3 regions of the Anoxybacillus sp. LAT27 genome follow, and region 3 is predicted to be linked to each of the others. Evidence: predicted binding sites of a transcription regulator. Region 3 holds the regulator's gene; each other region holds the start of a gene.
The links. The regulator Rex, encoded in region 3, represses fermentation and respiration genes when NADH is low (regulators of the CRP and FNR family bind a similar motif). The targets are predictions, from matches to a motif close to TTGTGAAATATTTCACAA.
Positions count from the first base shown of each region.

Region 1: ric (iron-sulfur cluster repair di-iron protein) is a predicted target of Rex. The motif match lies at 3,594-3,611, and genes of this name have one in related genera.
Region 2: LD028_RS14495 (NarK family nitrate/nitrite MFS transporter) is a predicted target of Rex. The motif match lies at 3,336-3,353, and genes of this name have one in related genera.

Region 1 is NZ_JAIWYK010000062.1:103,288-108,194, reverse strand. Features, by position in the region: gene LD028_RS03970 (LacI family DNA-binding transcriptional regulator) at 1-889, opposite strand, end outside; gene LD028_RS03965 (pirin family protein) at 1,080-1,784, opposite strand; gene LD028_RS03960 (DoxX family protein) at 1,796-2,194, opposite strand; gene LD028_RS03955 (MarR family winged helix-turn-helix transcriptional regulator) at 2,251-2,691, opposite strand; gene ric (iron-sulfur cluster repair di-iron protein) at 2,825-3,529, opposite strand; gene LD028_RS03945 (cell wall hydrolase) at 3,808-4,395, shown strand; gene LD028_RS03940 (ABC transporter ATP-binding protein) at 4,514-4,907, shown strand, end outside.
Region 2 is NZ_JAIWYK010000440.1:91,462-96,368, forward strand. Features, by position in the region: gene LD028_RS14480 (sulfate/molybdate ABC transporter ATP-binding protein) at 1-425, opposite strand, end outside; gene modB (molybdate ABC transporter permease subunit) at 406-1,101, opposite strand; gene modA (molybdate ABC transporter substrate-binding protein) at 1,104-1,865, opposite strand; gene LD028_RS14495 (NarK family nitrate/nitrite MFS transporter) at 1,924-3,255, opposite strand; gene LD028_RS14500 (nitrate/nitrite transporter) at 3,390-4,562, opposite strand; gene LD028_RS14505 (TIGR04053 family radical SAM/SPASM domain-containing protein) at 4,771-4,907, opposite strand, start outside.
Region 3 is NZ_JAIWYK010000082.1:2,700-7,606, forward strand. Features, by position in the region: gene tsaD (tRNA (adenosine(37)-N6)-threonylcarbamoyltransferase complex transferase subunit TsaD) at 1-413, shown strand, start outside; gene LD028_RS08445 (ABC-F family ATP-binding cassette domain-containing protein) at 707-2,602, opposite strand; gene LD028_RS08450 (redox-sensing transcriptional repressor Rex) at 2,830-3,465, shown strand; gene LD028_RS08455 (YdiK family protein) at 3,475-3,648, opposite strand; gene LD028_RS08460 (CPBP family intramembrane glutamic endopeptidase) at 3,645-4,382, opposite strand; gene groES (co-chaperone GroES) at 4,608-4,892, shown strand.

The DNA of each region.
Region 1 (4,907 bases), on a different contig from region 3:
GGAAAGCTTTTTTTCCCATGAGCGAAAGAGGTAGCTCAATTGTCGTGATATGCAACGCTTCTGAAATAGGATGGTTATCAAAACTAACGATAGCTAAATCGTTTGGAACATGTAATCCATACGTTTTTCCCCATAAAACAATTCCTGCAGCAACTTGATCGCTAGCAACGAGTAGAGCGGTTGGCTTTTCCTCGAGAGAAAGAATAGTAGATACAATTCGCTTCCCATCATTCATATGCAAACAATGATGAAACATCCAATTAGGACGAATCGGGGCATGTATGCGTTGAAGCGCATCTTTGTAGGCTGCCATCCGCTTTTGGCTATTGATGCTCGTTGGCCGACTAAGACAATATCCGATTTTTGAATGTCCTTTTTTTATTAAGTAATCCATTCCAAGCGCAAAGGCATGGTAATGGTCGATGTATACGGAAAACAGATGCGGCTCTGATGTATCTTCACATAAAACGATTGGACCATCATCTGCATAGGATGCAATGGTTTCGAGACGAATGGTATGCGAACAAATAATGAGACCATCCATTTGCTTGACACGCAACATTTCAAGTGCTTCTTGTTCTTTATGTATATCATAGTTTGTTTGAAAAAAGAGAAGATGGTATCCGTATCGCAATGCTTCTTCGGAAATTCCCTCTACAATCATACTGAAGTATGGGTGATTGATGGTCGGTAACATCACTCCAACAATATTCGTTTTTCCTTTTGATAAGTGAACAGCATTAATATTTTTTTTGTAATTTAATTCATGAATGACGTCCCATACGGCTTTTCGTTTTTCTTCTTTAACATATGGATAACCATTAAGAACACGTGAGACAGTTGAAACAGAAACGCCTGCACGTTTTGCGATTTCACGAATATTTGCCATATTTTCACCTGCTTTTGACAACGTATAGTTATATTTTACTTCTTTTTTGATGGAGGTGTAAAAGGTTTCATATTTCAGGAGGATTTTAGTCAGAATGATGTTGGATTGACAGAAATCGAGTAGCATAATGATGAAAAAAGTCTTTTCCAAAAGAAGATCAGCTTGCCCGTTTTCATGGGCAAGCTGGCAACTACGGTAAATCAATGAGCATAAAACGGCTGTTTGTTTTTGCGGTGATATGCAATGTTGTTATATCTGTTATACGCGCGGCATCGCGACGTTGTAACATTGTATCATCATTTAATACGAGTTCTCCTTCAATAACAAACAGGTATATGCGACGTCCTTCTTGTTGATGGAATGTTATGTGCTGATTATTTTCTAAATCGGATAAATACATCGTTATATCTTGATGAATGTAAGCAACTTGATCACCTGTTTGTGTTTTCGAAACAATAGGTAATAAACGATTTTTCATTTTTTCAATATCATATGAAACTTGTTCGTATGATGGGGTAAGACCGTATGTGTCAGGTAAAAACCAAAGTTGTAGCAGATTGACTTCTTCTGTAGTAGACGGATTTATCTCTGAATGTACAATACCTGTTCCAGCTGTCATTCGTTGTACTTCACCGAACGAAATGATGCGATGATTGCCTAGATTATCGCGATGTTCGAGCTGTCCCTTTAAGACGACTGTCACAATCTCCATTTCCTGATGAGGGTGAGCTCCAAAACCACGTTGTGGCGCGATGATATCATCGTTAAATACGCGCAATGGGCCAAAGTTCATATTTTTTCGATCAAAATATTCAGCAAATGAAAAACTAAAATAACTTTGCAACCAACCGTGGTTTGATTCAAATCGTTCATGTGCAGGATATACGTGAATCATGGTGTGCCTCCTTATTTTATAAGTGCATCAATTGAGTAGTCGCCTGCGCCGATAAGAGCAATGCCGATCACAACAGCAATTAAAATAAAATTGTATTCGAAGCCGTTTTGTGTGACCCAAAACCCATTTGGTGCATGTACTTTTACAATGGCAACGATCATCGTTGCGGCGATTAACAAAGCTGCAAATGGGGTGAACAACCCTAGGGCAAACAATAATCCACCGACGAATTCAGCTAAGCCAGCGAGTAAAGCCATAGTCACACCAGGTTTTAGTCCGATCGATTCAAGCCATCCTCCCGTTCCTTTTAAGCCATATCCTCCGAACCATCCGAACAACTTTTGCGCGCCATGACCGACAAAAGTTAAACCGACAGCGAGACGGATAAGTAAAATACCAATGTGCATCATAATCATTTCTCCTTTCATATATCTTGATTTCAAGATAAAAGTTGTGCGATAGGCCTTTAAAAAGGCGCTAATGAAAGACCTATCTTTTTGAGCAAGTGAATCGTCATTTCTTTTTCATCTGTGGACAAAGATTGGAAAATCTCCAACATTTTTTGTGCGTGCTGCGGGAAAATGTGATCCATTAGTGCTTTTCCTTCTTCAGTAATAACAGCGTACGTAATGCGGCGGTCCTTTTCACAACGTTGCCGGACGATATATCCTTTTTCTTCGAGTTTGTCGATGACGTATGTCATGCTTCCACTTGTAAGCAAAATTTTATCACCGATTTGCTGGATCGGCTGCGCTCCTTTATGATACAGCAAATCGAGAACACCAAACTCCGTTGGATTTAGTCCGTAACGTTGAATGTCATGTTTTACATGTTCCGACACCGCTTTATGTGCTCTAGAAAGGACAATGAATAGTTTTAATGATAATGTTTGATCGTTTTGGCTCATGTGCATCAACCTTTATCTTGATTTCAAGATAATTATAAACTTACGAAAAGTAAGTTGTCAATATAGTTGTTTTTATGGATATCGTATAAGGTGCTAGTTCAGCCACACGCTTTCGACTAGCACCGATGATTCCTTATTTATTTTCGTCAAGAATGCGCGGAAATAAAATATTATTCTCAAGATGAATATGAGTGAATAGATCTTCCTCTAGCGCTTCAAGCCGATTGTAAACTAGTCGATACGTTCCACATGCATCAAAAGGTGGTGTAAAATCGTTCGTGATTTTGCGAATTTCTTTAATAATATCTCCTGCCGTATCGTGTTCGGTAACAAGTTCTTCAATAACTTCTCTCATCGCTTGTTCATTTTCTTTTGTCGGATGTTGTTCGAATTGGATGATTAATGGAAATGCTTTTGTTTCTTCTTTCATTAAATGTTGTTCTAGTTCGGTTTTTAGCTCATTGAACAGCTTATGCACTTCAACTAAGTGTGGTTGTGTGGGACCATGAACGCGTGCCACTTTTGTTACATATGGGCTAAGTTGTGGCAATTCTTCCATTAAAAAATGATGATGTTTTTGAACAATATGCTCGATTAAGTTTGTATAGGAAGCCTCCATCCAGTTTTTTTCTACCTTTTCAAGCGATTTTTCATACATTGATTGTAGCTCGCTTAAAATTGTTTCTATATCTAATTGTTTTTCAGCGAGCACTTCAGATAAGGAACGATTTCCACCGCAACAAAAATCAATTTTATATGCTTTAAACAAATCGCTCGCTTTTGGGAACATCGCCACAATTTCACCGACCGTCGATTGTGCATTGAATATATTTTCCATAATTTTCTCCTCCGAAATGTATTGATATTTACAATGTAATCATATCTTCTTTTTTGTCTGTTTGTTGTGATGCTCATCACATGATTCTTGTGATTTTGGAAAAAACTTTGACAAATAAACTGTTCATATTGAAAGTATAATAGTTTATGAATAAATTTCCATATACCTTCTCGGGCTTTGAGCGCCATATGATCCGGGTGTTTTCCATAAATTAGATAATGATAGATTGCTAAATCCCTGCTAGTCTTATAAGCGAGCAACGGACTAGGAGGGATAACATGAGGAGATTACTAGCACTTGCTTCTATGTTTGTAGTTGCTTTTTGTTTTTCAACAACTGAAGTGAATGCGCAAACGACAGTTCATTACGTAAAGCCAGGTGAAACGTTTTGGACGATTGCGAAAAGCTACAATGTTTCATTGCTTGAACTCCAACGAATAAATCAAAAACAATCGGACGTTTTGTTTGTTGGTGAAACATTGCGCATCCCGCAACCGATTTCTCAAGCTGATAAAGATTTATTGGCCCGTCTTGTTCATGCGGAAGCAAAAGGGGAACCATATGCAGGAAAAGTAGCGGTGGCAACTGTCGTTTTGAACCGTGTCGATCATCCGAATTTCCCGAATACGATTCGCCAAGTCATTTATGAGCGTTCTGGGGGATATTATGCGTTTACTCCTGTACAAAATGGAGAGATTAACAAACCAGCAGATCGTGAAGCATATCGAGCGGTTGAAGAAGCCATTGCTTTTCGCGGTTTAGGAAGCGGATCATTATATTTTTACAATCCAAAAACGGCGAAAAGCGAATGGATCCGCTCACGTCAAGTGACAGTTGTTATTGGAAATCATGTATTTGCGAAATAATCCCTCTACGAGTGTAGGGGGATTATTTTTTATTCTTTATTGACTAATCAGTCAAAATTCTATATAATGGAATTGACTTGTTGGTCAATGGTTAAATAGTGCCGAGGGAGGCGAAATAATGGGGATTGTCAATGTCAATCAATTAACGAAAATGTATAAAAACAACCGAGGGATTGACGGTGTTACATTTTCAATTGAAGAAGGAGAAATTTTTGGGTTTATTGGGCCAAATGGGGCAGGAAAAAGCACAACGATTCGCACGTTATTAAATTTTATTTATCCAACAAGCGGTAGTGCTACAATTTTCGGGAAAGATATTGTGAAAGATGCAAAAGAAATTCGGAGACATGTCGGTTATTTACCTTCTGAAGTGCATTACTATGATGATATGAAAGTAATCGACTTATTGACGTATTCGGCATCATTTTACAAAGTGTCAGATCGACGATTGAAACAGTTAGCTGAACGTCTTGATTTAGATGTGCATAAAAAAATTGAAGATTTATCGTTTG
Region 2 (4,907 bases), on a different contig from region 3:
AGTGCCACTCGTTGTTGCTGTCCTCCGGATAATTGGTGGGGGTAATGATTTTCATACCCTTTTAATCCGATATTTTCAATCATGTTCATAACCGTATGTTGTACTTTCTTTCTTGGCCATTTTTTTAAGCCAAACGCAATATTCTCGTAAACGGTCAAATGGGGAAAAAGGGCATAATGTTGAAACATATACCCGACATTTCGATGACGGGTGGGGACGTGAATTCGGTTGTCCGAATGAAAAAACAAATGATTATTCAATTGAATAACGCCTTCATCTGGCCGTTGCAGCCCCGCAATACTTTGTAACGTTAAACTTTTTCCACATCCTGATGGTCCTAAAATACCAATGACCCCTTTGTGTATTGTAAAATTTACATCTAACTGAAAATGCGAAAATGTTTTTTTAATGGCGACGTAAAGCATCGTTTTCCCCTCGCATCATTCGCTTCTCTAATCGTTTCATCGTATACAATAAAACAACAGATACACTCGTCATGATGATGACAAGTATATTTGCCATTTTTTTATTTCCTGCAAGCAATGCATCGTAAATAGCGATCGGCATCGTCATCGTTTCATTCGGAATGCTTCCTGCAACCATAAGCGTCGTACCAAAATCCCCAAGCGCACGCGCAAAAACAAGCGTAGTCGCTGATGCGATATTTCGCCAAGAAAGTGGAATGACGACAGTAAAAAAAATATCCCACTCCGATCGTCCAAGTACGCGCGCCGCATTCAACAATTGCTCGTCAATACTTGCAAATGCTGCCCGTGCCGTTTTCACAAAAAACGGCAAAGCGACAACAAAAGCGGCAACAACCGCTCCTGTCGGTGTAAATACAATCAAAATCCCAAATGCTTCTTCCAACCAACGACCAATTGGACTTGAGCGACCAAGTAGTACAAGTAAATAGTAACCGAGAACGGTTGGGGGCAATACGATTGGCAACGTAAATAAAGAATCAAGTATATCACTTATTTTATCGTTAGAACGACTTAAATAGTAAGAAATGGGCAATCCGACAACAAGCGCACAAACCGTTGCTATTGTTGCTACTTTTAATGACAGAAAGAGCGGAAAAAGATTGACCGCCTCCACAATTATTCCTCCTCAGGAATGATAAAACCATACTTTTTCATGATGCTTGTACCGATTGGTCCTTTTAAAAATGTGAGAAATTCGCGCGCTTCTTTTTCATGTTTCGTCGTTTTTACGACGACGACAGCTTGGCGAATCGGTTCGTGCATATGTTCATCAATAAGGTAGAATGGAAGATGATGATCCTTCATTAGTGCAAGTGCCACGATCGCCACTTCAACGTTGCCCGATTCCACATAAGCAAGTGTATCAGCAATATTTTTGCCATAAACAAGCTTCGGTTTTACTTGCTCCCAAATATCAGATTTTATTAACGCTTGTTTTGCTGCTAATCCATATGGTGCATGATCTGGATTAGCAATTGCCACTTTTTTTACCTCTTGTTTCAGTAAATCTTGTAATGACGTTACAGCTACTCCTTCTTTTACGGCAAGCCCAATGCGCCCAAAGGCGTATATGTTTTTTGTTTGTTCAAGAGCAACACGGTCACGAATAAGTTCATCGACATACGCTACATTCGCTGAAGCAAACATGTCAAATGGAGCCCCTTGCTTAATTTGTTCTGCTAGCTGACCACTCGAACCGAAAATAAATGTAACGTCTATTCCCGTTTCTTTTTTAAACTGCTCCCCAACTTCTTTAAATGCATGGGTTAAATCTGCAGCTGCCGCAACTTTAATGGATGGTGTCGCATTTGGTTGAGCAGCGTGAGGATTACATGCCACTAATAACAAAATCATAACAAAAAAACAAATTTTTCTCACTTTAGTCCCTCCATATATCAAAAGGGAATATCTATTACAGATATCCCCTTTTATTCTTCTAACATTTCACTTCCGCATTTTTTCTAGCATAATAATACCAGTTTAATGCAATTGATACAACATAAAATGCGATAAAGAAGTAAAATGCTGTAATTGGTGTACCAGTATTTTGAGCTGCCCAACCGAATAATTTCGGAATAAAGAATGAACCATACGCTGCAAATGCGGCTGTAAAACCGAGAACAGGTGCCGCTTCTTTTGGCGGGAAGATGATTGGAATCATTTGGAATGTTGACCCAGATCCCATCCCTGCAGCAATAAATAAGATCAAGAAAGATACGATAAATCCGATAAAGTGTTTTTCCGTTGTAAAATACATGACTGCTACAGCACCAAGACCCATGATAATTAAGACATAGTTTGTTACACGTGCTCCACCCAATTTATCAGATAACCATCCCCCAACCGGACGGAATGCCGCCGCTAAAAATGCTCCTAAAAAGGCAAGTGATACGTGTTCTGGGAATTGTGATTTTAATAAAAGTGGAAAGGCCGCTGCATACCCGATAAACGAACCGAATGTCGCTGTATATAGCCATGTCATTACCCACGTATGTTTTCGTTTGACGATGACAAACTGCTCCGATACAGATTGCTTTGCGTTTGGTAAGTTATCCATACCGAAATATGCTAAAATCGTAAAAAACACAATCGGAATGACCCAAATAAATGCAGCGTTTTGTAACCAAACTTTTGAGCCGTCTGCGAGTACTTGTGGTTCACCACCGATCGCTCCAAATACACCAATAGTTACGATTAGGGGTGTCACAAATTGAACGACAGACACTCCCATGTTTCCAAGACCGCCGTTGATACCAAGTGCTGTCCCTTTTTCTTTTTTCGGGAAGAAAAAGCTAATATTCGCTAATGCTGAGGAAAAATTTGCACCACCAAGTCCACAGAATGCCGCTAACAGCAACATGAGCCAATACGGTGTATTGGGATTTTGTACGGCTAATCCTACACCGATTGCGGGAACAAGTAGTATTCCTGTCGAAAAAACAGTCCAGTTTCTTCCGCCAAATTTCCCAACAGCAAACGTGTAAACAAAACGAAATGTTGCACCTACTAACCCCGGAACAGCGGCTAACGTAAATAATTGACTTTGCGTCAACTGGAATCCAATGTCATTCAAACGTGCTGCAGTAATAGACCAAATTTGCCAAACGATAAATGCCAACATTAACGTTGGAACAGAGATCCACAGATTTCGACGAGCATGTTTTTTCCCTTCTTTTTCCCAAAATGCTGGATCTTCTGGGTTCCAATAAGAACCAATTCGACTTGTCCGTTCACCGTTTTCTGAAGCCGTTTTCAATGGTTGACTCATAACGTTATCTCTCCTTTTTGAAGTATGATTTATAAAAATGATTGTTGTACTTTCATCATAAAGAAACCACATAAATAAGAATGTGATGTGCATCACATATTCAGAAACGTTCATACAATGTTAAAAAATGATATTTAAGCGATCGTTTTTCGCAATCGTCTCATAATAAGCATTGCAACAAACATAGTTGCTGCTACCCACCAAAAGCCATACGAATATGAATTCGTCCATTGTTTAAATAAACCTAAAATATTAGGTAAAAAGAACCCTCCTAATCCACCTGCTGCACCGACAAAACCTGTCAATAATCCGACTTCTTTCGGGAATACATTTGGAATGACTTGAAATAGTGCCCCATTCGCTGTACCAAAAAAAATAAGTGTGGTAAACAAAAGAGCTAATGCAACATAAACAGACGGAAGCATACCGACAATCACCAATGTAACAGTAGCGCCTGTAAACAGCCAAACGAGCAATTTCATTCCACCATATTTATCAGCTAAATAGCCACCAATTGGCCGAACAAGGCTTCCCGCAAATACGACAAGCGTCACAAAATCTCCTGCCGTCACTTTATCTACTCCGTATTGATCGAAAAAGAATAGTGTTAAATAGCTCGTCATTCCGACAAATCCACCAAAAGATAAGCTATAAAAAAAGCTAAACAACCACGTTTCCTTCATTTTCATCACGCGCATATATTCCGATATTTTTGCTGGTTTTACCGCAGTCGGGCATTCTTTTGCGAAGATGATAAATACAATAAAAGCAACAAAGAGAGGAACGAGCGCTAATCCAAATACACTATTCCAACCATACTCTTCTGCGATACGAGGACCAAACAACATTGCTAAAACCGTTCCGCTATTTCCCGCGCCTGCAATTCCCATCGCCAAACCTTGATGTTCTTTCGGATACCAACGGCTTGCTAAAGGAAGAGCGACAGCAAAACTAGCTCCTGCTACTCCTAATAACAATCCAAGCGCATAAATTTGTGTCAATGTATCAGCAAACAACCAACCCCATAAAAGAGGAATGGATGTCAAAACCATTCCGATCATTCCCATTTTCTTACCACCGAATCGGTCTGCTAATAGTCCCATTGGAATACGAAGCAACGCTCCTCCTAATACAGGGATTCCTACCATCATTCCTTTTTGTGCAGGGGTCAATCTTAAATCTTCCACAATAAACGTTCCTGTTGCCCCAAGAATCACCCAGATCATAAAACTAATATCAAAGTACAAAAAAGACGAAAGAAGTGTTGGTAAATGACCAACTCGAAGAAATTGTTTTAATCGTTCCATCTTTATTCCCCCTCGCTTTATCGTTTGACAATTTTATCGTAAAAAAATTTATCGATCGCAACTGTTATATTGTTCACAATTTTTGTTATGTTCACAAAACTTTCATACGTTCTTTCATATGAATAAAATGTTTGTAGAAAAAAGACAAGTTCCCAATTTACACAAATAAGGAACTTATCGCCTGTATGGATGAATAGAAAAAAGCCGGCTATTCGCCGACCTTTTCTTTTTGACGCCATGCTTTTGGGATGTAGATGCAGTACGGTTCGCTTGCTAAGTAGTCGCCTGTAACCGCATATGCTCTTGAACGCGATCCACCACAAACGTAACGAAATTCACATACGC
Region 3 (4,907 bases):
CGCGCGCGTGGTTAGAAGAAGGTTCGTATGATTTTAGTTTTAGTGGATTAAAATCAGCGGTTATTAACACGTTGCACAATGCAAAGCAACGTGGAGAAATGATCCGACCTGAAGATATGGCGGCAAGTTTTCAAGCAAGTGTCGTTGAGGTATTAGTGAGAAAAACAATCGAAGCAGCCATGCATTACAGCGTAAAACAAATATTGCTGGCTGGCGGTGTGGCGGCAAATGAAGGGTTACGTACACAATTACAAAAACAAATGAATCAACTGCCAGAAGTCGAGTTAGTTATCCCGCCGTTGTCGCTTTGTACAGATAATGCAGCGATGATTGCAGCAGCGGGAACAGTATTATTTCAACAAGGAAAGCGTGCCACCATGGCATTAAATGCAAACCCAAGTTTACTGTTATAGCAAGAAGGTGTCCCAAAAGCAATGGGGCACCTTTTTCTAATTGTCATACGAATTTTTCTAAGAACAGTTCAGCTTGTTGTGGATTATTTTATCCACATACATGTGAATAATGTGGAAAACGTTGATTGTATGTTATTTTATCATAACAAGTTAACCACAACAAAACGGGGGATTTTTCTTTTGTTGTTGTGGATAATGTGGAAAAGTTGGTGAATAACTTATATTTAGGTGTTTTTTCTGTGGATATCTTTGTGTAAAAGATGAGCTAGCCCACAAATGGAGCTAGCTCGTTATTATTTTTGTAAAAGTTCCCATTGTTCGAATAACTCGTCGAATTTTTGTTTCAGCTCATCAATTTTTCCTTGAGTATCCCGAGCTTTTTCATAGTCGTTGTAACAGGAAGGATCATATAATTGTTGTTCATACGTAGCAATTTGTTGTTCGATTTGCTCCATTTCCGTTTCTAGCTGTTCGATTTTTCGTTGTCGTTGTCGTTCTAATTTTTTTCGTTCTTTTTCTTCTTCGTACGAACGTTTTGGTGACAACGATTCGCCCGTTTTAATTTTTTGGCTAATTTGTCCAAGCTCAAGCAGCTCTGCTTTTTTTGCTACGTAATAATCATAGTCCCCTAAATACTCAACAAGACCGTCTGTGGATAACTCATATATTTTTGTTGCAATTTTGTTAATAAAATAACGATCGTGTGAAACGAATATAATTGTTCCTGGGTATTCTATGAGCGCTTGTTCTAGCACTTCTTTGCTATCTAAATCTAAATGGTTTGTCGGCTCATCTAAAACTAATACGTTTGCTTTCTTCATCATGAGTTTAGCGAGAGCGAGTCGCGCTTTTTCTCCACCGCTTAACGTCTGAACAGGCTTCAATACGTCGTCACCAGAAAATAAAAAGTTGCCGAGAATGGTCCGAATTTCTTTCTCTGTTCTTAATCGATCTTCGTCCCACAGTTCGTCGATCACTCGTTTGTTTGATGTTAATTGTGCTTGTTCTTGATCATAATAGCCAATTTGTACGTTTGTTCCGTAGCGTATTTCTCCTTGTTTCTGATGGAGTTGTTTGATGATCGTTTTTAAAAGAGTTGATTTTCCAATTCCATTGGGCCCAATTAGCGCAATACTATCTCCGCGAGTGATACGGAATGAAAGGTTTGTTGCGATGATGTGATCGTAACCGATTGCTAAGTTGTTAGCTGTCAGCACGTCGTTTCCGCTTGGTCGTTCGATTTCGAAACGAAACGATGCCGATTTTTCATCACCGAGTGGCTTGTCGATGATATTCATTTTTTCTAATTGTTTTCTACGGCTTTGTGCTCGCTTCGTTGTTGATGCACGAGCGATGTTGCGTTGAATAAAATCTTTTAATTTTGTAATTTCCTCTTGTTGTTTTTCATACAATTTTAGTTGTTGTTCGAATTGTTCAGCACGTTGTTGTAAGTAGCTTGTATAGTTTCCGACATATTTTTTTATTTTTGTGCGTGATAGTTCATACACTTGTGTCACGATTTGGTCAAGAAAATAGCGATCGTGGGAGACGATAAGAATGGCCCCATCGTAATTTTTTAAATATTGTTCAAGCCATTGCAACGTTTCCATATCTAAATGGTTTGTCGGTTCGTCTAAAATGAGCAAATCTGGTCTTGTAAGGAGCAGTTTACCGAGCGCTAGCCTCGTCCGCTGTCCGCCGCTTAATGTAGATACTTTTGTCGTATAATCGTACTGTGAGAAGCGGAGACCATGAAGAACCGAACGAATATCTGCTTCATACTGATAGCCACCTTTTTCTTTGAATTCTGTTTGTAAACGATCATATTGCTCAAGTAGGCGCTCATAGTCAGCATCATGTAAACTCATTTGTTGTTCTAGTTCGCGTAATTGTTTTTCCATTTGTTGTAGCGGGGCAAACACATCGAGCATTTCTTCCCAAATGGAACGATGCGCTTGCAACCCTGTATATTGATCTAAATAACCGATCGTTACGTGTTTCGGTTTAATGATTTCGCCTGTGTCGTATGACAACTGTCCGGCAATGATTTTTAATAATGTCGATTTTCCCGCGCCATTTCTTCCAACTAACGCAATACGGTCTTTTTCTTGTATTTCAAGCTTAATGTCTGATAAAACTTGTTCCGCTCCATATGATTTGGATAGTTGATTTACTTGTAAAATGATCATTCTTTCTCACCTCAATCTTCTTTTGATAGTGTAACGTACTTTCTTGATATTCGGCAACACTAGTGTGTGAATAACAAATTTGACAAAAATAATAATAAAGGGTACAAAGGAAAGACAGAATGAAAAAAATAGTGTATAGTTTAGAAGTGGGGAGAATTTTTTAGACGTATAGGAGAGAAAAATGAAAGCGCTAACTATTTGTGAAAGGAAATGTGGGGGATTGACTCGTGAATAATGAACAACCAAAAATTCCGCAGGCGACCGCAAAGCGACTACCGTTGTACTATCGTTTTTTGAAAAACTTGCATGCATCAGGCAAGCAACGTGTATCTTCAGCGGAGTTAAGCGAAGCTGTAAAAGTCGATTCAGCAACGATTCGCCGTGATTTTTCATACTTTGGTGCGCTTGGAAAAAAAGGATACGGATATAATGTGAATTATTTGCTGTCGTTTTTCCGCAAAACGTTAGACCAAGATGAAACGACAGAAGTAGCGTTATTTGGCGTCGGTAATTTAGGGACAGCATTTTTGAACTACAATTTTAGTAAAAATAACAATACGAAAATCGTAATGGCGTTCGATGTTGATCCGGATAAAGTGGGAACAAAAGTCGGAGGGGTTCCGGTTTATCATTTAGATGAATTGGAAGAAAAGCTTGGAGGGATTACGGTAGCGATTTTAACCGTTCCTGCTCAAGTTGCCCAGCCGATTACTGACCGACTTGTTCAAAAAGGCATTAAAGGGATTTTAAACTTTACGCCAGCTCGCTTGCATGTGCCAGAACATATTCGTGTTCACCATATTGATTTAGCGGTCGAATTGCAGTCACTCGTTTACTTTTTAAAACATTACGGAAATGAGTAAACCTCCCGTTTACGAGCGGGAGGTTTTTTTTCGTAAAGAACGAATTCCTGCGCCGAAATCAAATGTAGCAATTAAAATAAATAGCATCGTTGTGATGTCCCAAATACCATCATCGGCGGTATGGACAGCAAAATAAGTAAATAAAATGCCTGTGAGAAAATAAAACAACGGTTCAGACTTCATGAAAACAGCCTCCAAATTACGAATTGCATTCGTTCTGCCTCACGCATAATGCTTTCGATTTCTTCAGCAAATAATGTTTGAATTGCAACGACAAAGGTGTTCATCAGTACATGTGCTGCAATAGGTACGATAATACGCTTTGTTTTGACATATAAGAAAGCAAATACAAATCCCATCGTTGCATAAAGAAGCAAATGTTCGAACTCTAAATGAACAACCGCAAATAAAAGCGAGCTGATGATGGCTGATAAGAAAAAGTTATATTTTTGATACAGCGTTCCGAAAATAATTTTTCGAAAGATGATTTCTTCTAAAACTGGACCAACGATTGAAGTGACGAGCATAAGAGCTGGTGTAAGTTTGACCATTTCAACGATCCGTCTCGTGTTCTCGGACCCCATTTCGACCCCAAAGAGGTGTACTTCGATGTTTGCTGCAATACCTTGGGCGAAAAGAGCGAGCAAAAACCCCCCAATCGCCCAAAAGACTGACATGCCAATCGATGATTGATGGCGATCATATGAGTATTTCATATCTTCTTTCATAAAATAAAGAACGAGAAAAAGAGCAATCGAGAAACTAATAACAGCCCAATAACCAGAAGCGATCGAAAAAGCTATTTCTTTATTTGATGCGTTGACAAAGCCGCTATGTGCAAGTAAAGGGACGCCGACTAAGCTCGATAGCTGCATGGCGATATATGTAATGATGACATACCAATATTGTTTTTTCACATGGTCAACCCCTTTTTACAAAATAAATACTTTTTCATTTTACCATATTTTTTGTATGAATTTCGAAAGGAAAGACATAATGAAAGAGGGAAATATGTATTGAAAAATTTTTAACTTCCTACTTGCAAAATTAAAAAAAGTTCATTAATATAATAAGTGTGTTAGCACTCGATTGTAATGAGTGCTAATAATAGAGCGAAAATCTAATTAAGGAGGTCGTTTGCCGTGTTGAAGCCACTAGGTGATCGCATTGTCATTGAATTAATCCAAACTGAAGAGAAAACAGCGAGCGGAATTGTTTTACCAGACACAGCGAAAGAAAAACCACAAGAAGGAAAAGTTGTGGCAGTTGGCTCAGGTCGCGTTCTTGATAATGGTGAGCGTGTAGCTCCAGAAGTGAGTGTGGGTGACCGCATCATCTTCTCAAAATATGCAGGCACAGAAGTAAAATATGACGGAAAAGAATATTTAATCTTACGTGAAAGCGACATTTTAGCTGTGATTGGTTAATCGTTCGTCTGATAA